Aggregicoccus sp. 17bor-14: one gene and its partner. The protein of the gene in region 1 interacts with the protein of each later gene in a pairwise test. Links are inferred from orthologs where the notes say so. Each region holds a gene or a part of one and is shown in the gene's direction. Other genes may lie near its edges. The genes, in order: yhbY and rho.

Evidence for each region.
Region 2: the proteins of yhbY (region 1) and rho interact in binary tests that used the Escherichia coli proteins (3 or more experiments, as listed by UniProt). The link is inferred for Aggregicoccus sp. 17bor-14 from one-to-one orthologs.

What each region holds. Positions count from the first base shown.
Region 1 is NZ_VJZZ01000012.1:137,422-140,685, reverse strand. What follows is about bases 122-3,079. They hold yhbY (ribosome assembly RNA-binding protein YhbY), read left to right. Parts: upstream 122-1,434; coding sequence 1,435-1,725; downstream 1,726-3,079. Other genes in these bases: FGE12_RS22015 (hypothetical protein), read right to left, coding at 1,768-3,072; FGE12_RS22025 (DnaJ domain-containing protein), read left to right, coding at 122-1,345. Also shown: more of FGE12_RS22025, read left to right, coding at 1-121; purF (amidophosphoribosyltransferase), read left to right, coding at 3,261-3,264.
Region 2 is NZ_VJZZ01000009.1:159,556-162,769, forward strand. What follows is about bases 117-3,024. They hold rho (transcription termination factor Rho), read left to right. Parts: upstream 117-699; coding sequence 700-2,349; downstream 2,350-3,024. Other genes in these bases: ligA (NAD-dependent DNA ligase LigA), read right to left, coding at 117-409; FGE12_RS18455 (hypothetical protein), read left to right, coding at 2,376-2,723; FGE12_RS18460 (AI-2E family transporter), read right to left, coding at 2,742-3,024. Outside these bases: more of ligA, read right to left, coding at 1-116; more of FGE12_RS18460, read right to left, coding at 3,025-3,214. UniProt on the Escherichia coli protein: Facilitates transcription termination by a mechanism that involves Rho binding to the nascent RNA, activation of Rho's RNA-dependent ATPase activity, and release of the mRNA from the DNA template.

The sequences.
Region 1 (3,264 bases):
GCAGCGCTCCCAGGGGCTGCTGCTGCGCGCGCTGCTCGCCGAGAGCGGTCGCTTCACCTTCGTCCCGAGCGAGCTGCCCGCGCACAAGGCGATGCCGCTCGGCAACCGCTGGGCGGTGCTCAGCGACCTGGTGCGCCGCATCCCCACGCCCGAGCTGCGCCGGCGGCTGCAGCCGGTGCTCGAGCTGCCCATGCTCAAGTCCGGCGGCCTCGTGCCGGTGAGCGACCTGCGCCTCACGCCGCAGGAGGTGCGCGCCCTGGGCTTCGTCGACGGCGTGCGCTCGCTCGCGCAGCTCACCCAGGAGCTCCCGGCGGAGGCGGACCACGTGCTGCGCCTCGCCTTCCTCCTGCGCGAGCTGGACGCGGTGAGCTTCGCGGCGCTGCCCTCGCGCCCCGCGCGCACCGCCACGCCGCCCACGGGCACCGCCGCCGCGGCGCCCGGCGCAGCCCCTCGCCCGCCTCCGCAGGCCAGCGCTCCGCCGCCCGCTCAGGCGGCAGCCCCGCGTCCCCCGCCTCCCGCCGCCGCCCCGCGGCCTGCGCCCGCTGCCGCCCCGCGGCCCCCGCCCGCCGCGGCGCCCCCGCCTGCGGCGCCCCGCCCGCCCCCCGCCGCCGCGGCACCTGCGCCGGCGGCGGCCCGCCCCGGCCCTCCGCCGCCCACGCTCTCGCCCGAGACGGAGCTCGCGCAGCTGCGCGCGTACGCGGCCACGCTCAAGAAGCAGAACCACTTCGAGCGGCTCGAGCTCTCCGAGAAGACGGACGCGAGCAGCGTGAAGGTCGCCTACTTCAAGCTCGCCAAGCTGCACCACCCGGACACCCTGCCCGCGGGGGCGGCGGCCGAGCTGCAGAAGCTCAAGTCCGAGGTCTTCGGCTACATCGGCGAGGCCTACCGCACGCTGCTCGACGACGCCTCGCGCGCCCAGTACCTCGAGGTGCTCCAGAGCGGCGGCGAGGGCGAGGTGGACATCGGCAACATCCTGAAGGCAGAGGAGCTGTTCCAGAAGGGCTGCATCCTGGTCAAGGCGCGCAAGTTCCCCGAGGCCGTGGAGATGCTCGACCAGGCCATCCTCCTCAACCCCGACGAGCCCGAGTTCTTCGCCTGGCGCGGCTACGCGCGCTTCTTCACCTTCGCGGACAAGAAGGCGGGCGCGGCCGAGGCCTCCAAGGACCTGCAGCTCACGCTCTCGCGCAACGAGCGCTGCGTGCCGGCGCACTACTTCCTGGGCGTCATCGCCAAGCTGTGCGGGGACGCCGCCGCGGCCCAGAAGCACTTCCAGCGCACCGTGGCGCTGCAGCCGGACCACATCGACGCCCAGCGAGAGCTTCGGATGGCGGCGCAGAAGAAGTAGGGTACACCCCCTCCGGTGTTCCCCTCGCGGGGGCCCTCGAGCCCCCGCGCGCCCGATCGCCGTCCCTCTTCGCTTCAGGAGAAGTCCCCTTGCCCCTCACTGGGAAGCAGCGCCGCGCCCTGCGCGCCCTCGGCCACCACCTCGATCCCGTCGTCCTCGTCGGGCAGAACGGCGTCACGGACGCCGTCGTCGCCGCGGTGGACCAGGCCCTCCACGATCACGAGCTCATCAAGGTGAAGGTCAACGAGGGCCCCGAGGACCGCAAGGAGGCCGCGCAGCGGCTCGCCGAGGCCACCGGCGCCGAGCTCGCCCAGCTGCTGGGCCGCACCGCGCTGCTCTTCAAGAAGCGCGACGAGGACTCGAAGTTCGAGAAGTTCTAGGGCGCGTCTCCAGAGCCCCCAGAAGAGCCCCCAGTAGAACCGCTAGAAGAACCGCGCCGCGCGCCCCGCCAGCCGGGCGCCCGCGCCGAGCCGCTCGAGCAGCGCGGGGCCGAAGTACTGCCGCCGCGCCTCGCCCCGGTCCCCCGCCACCGCCTCGGGCGTCTCCACGTAGCCCACGTAGCCGCCGCCCAGCCCCAGCACCACCGTGCCCGGCCCCGCAGCCCCGGAGAGCCGCTCGCCCGCCGCCACCGTGGGCTCGCCCGGGATGGCGAGCAGGTGCAGCGGCCCGAGCCGCAGCGCGCCCACCTCGGCCACCTGCAGGCTGCTGCGGCACAGCAGCGTCTCGCCCGCGCGCTCGAGCGGCAGGGGCGCGAGCCGCGAGGCATCCGGGTGCGGCAGGGCCAGCTCCACGCGCGCGTAGTCCAGCCCCGCCACCTCCACCGGCGCGAGCGGCGCCCCGGCGGCGAGCTGCGCGAGCGCCCCCGCGAAGGCCCCGGGCGCATCCTCGCCGCCGTCCAGCGCCGCCGAGGCGTTGCCCGCGGCCCCCTGCAGCACGAGGCTGACGCCGGCCCCCCGGGCCTCGCGCTCCCGGGCGAGGCGCCCCGGGTAGTCCGGGTCCAGCGTGCGCAGGTGGCGCTGCACCAGCGTGGGGTGCGCGGAGAAGACGAGCAGCTCGGCGATGCCCCCGTGCTCGCCCTGCAGCACCGCGCGCAGGAGCCGCCCGTCGGGGGCCTCCTCTCCGGAGCGCGAGCGCACGAGCCCGGGCGCCCGCGCCTCGCCCAGCCGCAGCCGCGCGGGCGCAAGGGCGCCGTGGGCCTCGGTGAGCGCCCGGGCGGCGGCCACCACCGCCACCTCCTGCAGCTCGGGCCGGTAGCGCCCCATCCCCGCCACCTCGGCGACGAGGCGCGGGTCGTAGCCGCCCATCGACGAGTGGGTGTGGGTGGCCAGCACCAGCACGCCCTGCAGCCCGAGCCCCGCCACCCGCGCGCGCACGGCGGCCACCAGCGGCTCGGGCGCGCTGAGCAGATCCAGCAGCACCATCCCCACGCTCGCGCCGCCCGCCTCCACGACGAGCGCCCGGGCCTGCAGGGGCACGGGCCCCGCCTCCATGTCCGGCAGGGGCGGCCGGTAGCCGGCCCCCCCGGGCGCGGGCCGCGGGGGCTGCAGGGCCACCCGCGCGGCGCCTGCCCTCAGGGCCCCCCGGCCGTGGGCCTCGGCCACCACCCTCGGGGGGCGCTCGGGCCAGGGCCCGCACCAGTCCAGCGAGGCGAGCGCCCAGGCGAGCGCCAGCCCACACAGGAGCAGGAGGGGGAGGAGGCGCAGCAGGCGGCGCCGGGAGGGGGGCATGTGGGGGCACCCTACCCCAATCGACCCCTCCCGCTCCCATCCCTGGCCGCCGGGCGGGCAGCGCGCTATAGGAGCCCCGCATCGCGGCCAGCCCTGCGGCATCGGACCGGGTCCCAGAGCGGAATGCCCTGACGAGAGGGCACGTTCCTGATCCGTTTCACAGGCGAGAAGGGGAGAAGGCAAACGGCATGT
Region 2 (3,214 bases), on another replicon or contig:
GGGTGGCGCCGAGCACGAGCTTGCCCCCCTCGTAGCGCACGCTCACCGCGAGCCCGTCCAGCTTGGGCTCGCACACGTAGCCGATGTGGGCGAGCCCCGTCTGCTTGCGGATGCGCTCGTCGAACTCGGTGAGCTCGCCGTCGTCGAAGACGTTGGCGAGGCTGAGCATGGGGACGCGGTGCTCCACCTCGTCGAACTGCTCGGCCGGCGCGCCGCCCACCCGCTGGGTGGGCGAGTCCGGCGAGGCGAGCTCGGGGAACTGGTGCTCGAGCTCCTGCAGCTCGCGCATGAGCCGGTCGTACTGCGCGTCGGAGATCTCCGGCGCATCGAGCACGTAGTAGCGGTGTTCGTGGTAGCGCAGCTCCTCGCGGAGGGTGCGCACGCGCGTCTCGGCGGTCGTGAGGTCCACGGCAGGAGCCTCTACGGAAGCCCTGACACCTTGGGAAGTTTTTGAGCGCCGGGGCGCGTTCGGACTCCTTGACAGGGTGGGGGGGGCTCAATAACCTCCGAGACGCTTCGTTGGGCGCCCTCGTACCCTGGGTGCCCTTTCCCTGCACCGCCTCAGTCCCGCGCAGTCCCGCTTCCGGGGCTCCGGTGGGTCGATCCCTGTCCCCCTGCAGTCCGGCCGTGCCCTCTGCGCGGCGACTCCCTTGCCCGGCGTCCTGCCGGGCGACGCTTCCCCCCGTCCAGACAATGCCCATTCGCAAAGCCCGCACCTCGAAGGAGAAGGTCCAGGAGACCGAGCTCGCCACGGACGCCGTGGCGGACGAGAAGCCGCGCCGCCGCCGTGCGGCGAAGGCGGACGACTCGGACAAGCCCGTGCGCCGGCGCGCCGCCGCCGGGCGCCGCGACGAGGAGGCCCCCGCGGACGCGGAGGAGGGCGCCGAGGCCGCGGACGGCGCTTCTGACGACGGCGAGGGCGCGCCCGTGCGCCCCGTGCTCACCGCGATGCCGCGCCCGGTGCGCGACGACGAGCTGCAGGAGGCGCGCGCCGAGGCGCTGCACCACGGCCCCGCCGCCACGCTCACGCCGGCGCCCGAGCCCGAGGCGCCCACCATCACCGAGGTGGACCGCGACGGCACCCCGATGCAGGTCATCAAGCTCAACGACCTGAAGCGGATGAAGATCGTGGACCTGTCGAAGATGGCGCACGACTTCGGCATCGAGGGCTACCAGGGCCTCAAGAAGCAGGAGCTCATCTTCGCGCTGCTCTCGGGCATCGCGGACAAGCGCTTCGAGGTCCACGCCGAGGGCGTGCTCGAGCTGATGAGCGACGGCTTCGGCTTCATGCGCAGCGCGGACAGCGACTACCAGTCCAGCCCGGACGACATCTACGTCTCCCCGAGCCAGGTGCGCCGCTTCAACCTGCGCCCCGGCGACACGGTCACCGGCCCCATCCGCCAGCCGAAGGAGGGCGAGCGCTTCTTCGCGCTGCAGAAGGTGGACAAGGTCAACTTCACGGACCCCACCAGTGAGGCGGCCCGCGAGCGCATCCTCTTCGACAACCTCACGCCGCTCTACCCGACGCGCAAGCTGAAGCTCGAGCACGACGGCGCGGAGATGACCACCCGCATCATCGACATGTTCTGCCCCATCGGCCTCGGGCAGCGCTGCCTCATCGTGGCGCCGCCCAAGGCGGGCAAGACGGTGCTGCTGCAGAACATCGCGCACGCCATCAGCCGCAACCACCCGGACGTGTACCTCATCGTGCTGCTCGTGGACGAGCGCCCGGAGGAGGTCACGGACATGGAGCGCAACGTGCGCGGCGAGGTGGTGTCCTCGACCTTCGACGAGCCGGCGACCCGCCACGTGCAGGTGGCCGAGATGGTCATCGACAAGGCGAAGCGCCTGGTGGAGCAGAAGTACGACGTCTGCATCCTGCTCGACTCCATCACCCGCCTCGCGCGCGCCTACAACACGGTGGTGCCGGCGAGCGGCAAGATCCTCTCGGGCGGCGTGGACGCGAACGCGCTGCACAAGCCCAAGCGCTTCTTCGGCGCCGCGCGCAACATCGAGGAGGGCGGCAGCCTCACCATCATCGGCACGGCGCTCATCGACACCGGCAGCCGCATGGACGAGGTCATCTTCGAGGAGTTCAAGGGCACCGGTAACTCGGAGATCGTGCTGGACCGCAAGCTGATGGAGAAGCGCATCTTCCCGACGCTGGACATCAACAAGTCCGGCACCCGCAAGGAGGAGCTGCTGCTCAGCCCGGCGGACCTGGTGCGCATCACGGCGCTGCGTCAGGTACTGCACCCTTTCACCCCCATCGACGCGATGGAATTTGTGCTCAAGCACATGCGTCCGACCCCGTCGAACGCCGATTTCCTCGGCTCGATGAACCGGTAGGCATACTGCCGGGGGAGGGTCACCCCATGCGCCGCACCCGCCGTCTTCCCACCTTCGCCGCCCTGCTCGCAGGGCTGGCGCTGGGACTTGCCGCCGGATGCGAGCCGGCGCTGGACGTGGGAGGCGGCAGCGGCTCGCCGCCTCCCGGCATCTCCAACGTCACCTGCTTCCAGGACTCGGACTGCGTGCCCAACGCCTGCTGCGGCGACGGCACCGCCGTCACGCACGTGAGCGAGGGGCCCAACTGCCAGGGCGTGCGCTGCGGCCCCTGCGACGCCGAGTGCAGCGCGGGCAGCTGCTCGCCGAGCACCCTGCGCTGCGGCACCTGCATCCCGGTGTGCCGCAACTCGCGCTGCGCCGCCGCCTGCAGCTGAGGCGCGGGCGCGCGGGCTTCAGCTCTCGCGGGGCGGTGCGGGCGCGGGCGGCGGAGCGGCGACCACGGGCCCGAGCACGGCGGGCTCCGGCTGCGCCTTGAGGCGCAGGTAGTCGAAGCAGGCCACGAGCACGGCGGTGAGGGGCGCTGCGAGCAGCGCGCCCACCAGCCCGAAGAAGTGCTCCCCGGCGATGAGCGCGAACGCGACGATGACCGGGTGGATGCGCGCCGCGCTGCCCATGATCTTCGGGTTGAGCACGTAGGCCTCGAGCGCGTGGATGCCGATGATCCACAGCAGGATGGCGAAGGCCTTCTGCACCCCGTCCGAGAGCGCGATGAGCACGATGGGCACCGAGCTGAGGATGGTGCCGAAGATGGGGATGAGGCTGAACAGCGTGGCCACCGTGGCCAGCAGGAACACGAACTTCACCCCGAACAGCAGCATCCCCACGCCGGTGAGCAGGCCGTTCACCACGCAGATGGTGGCCTGCC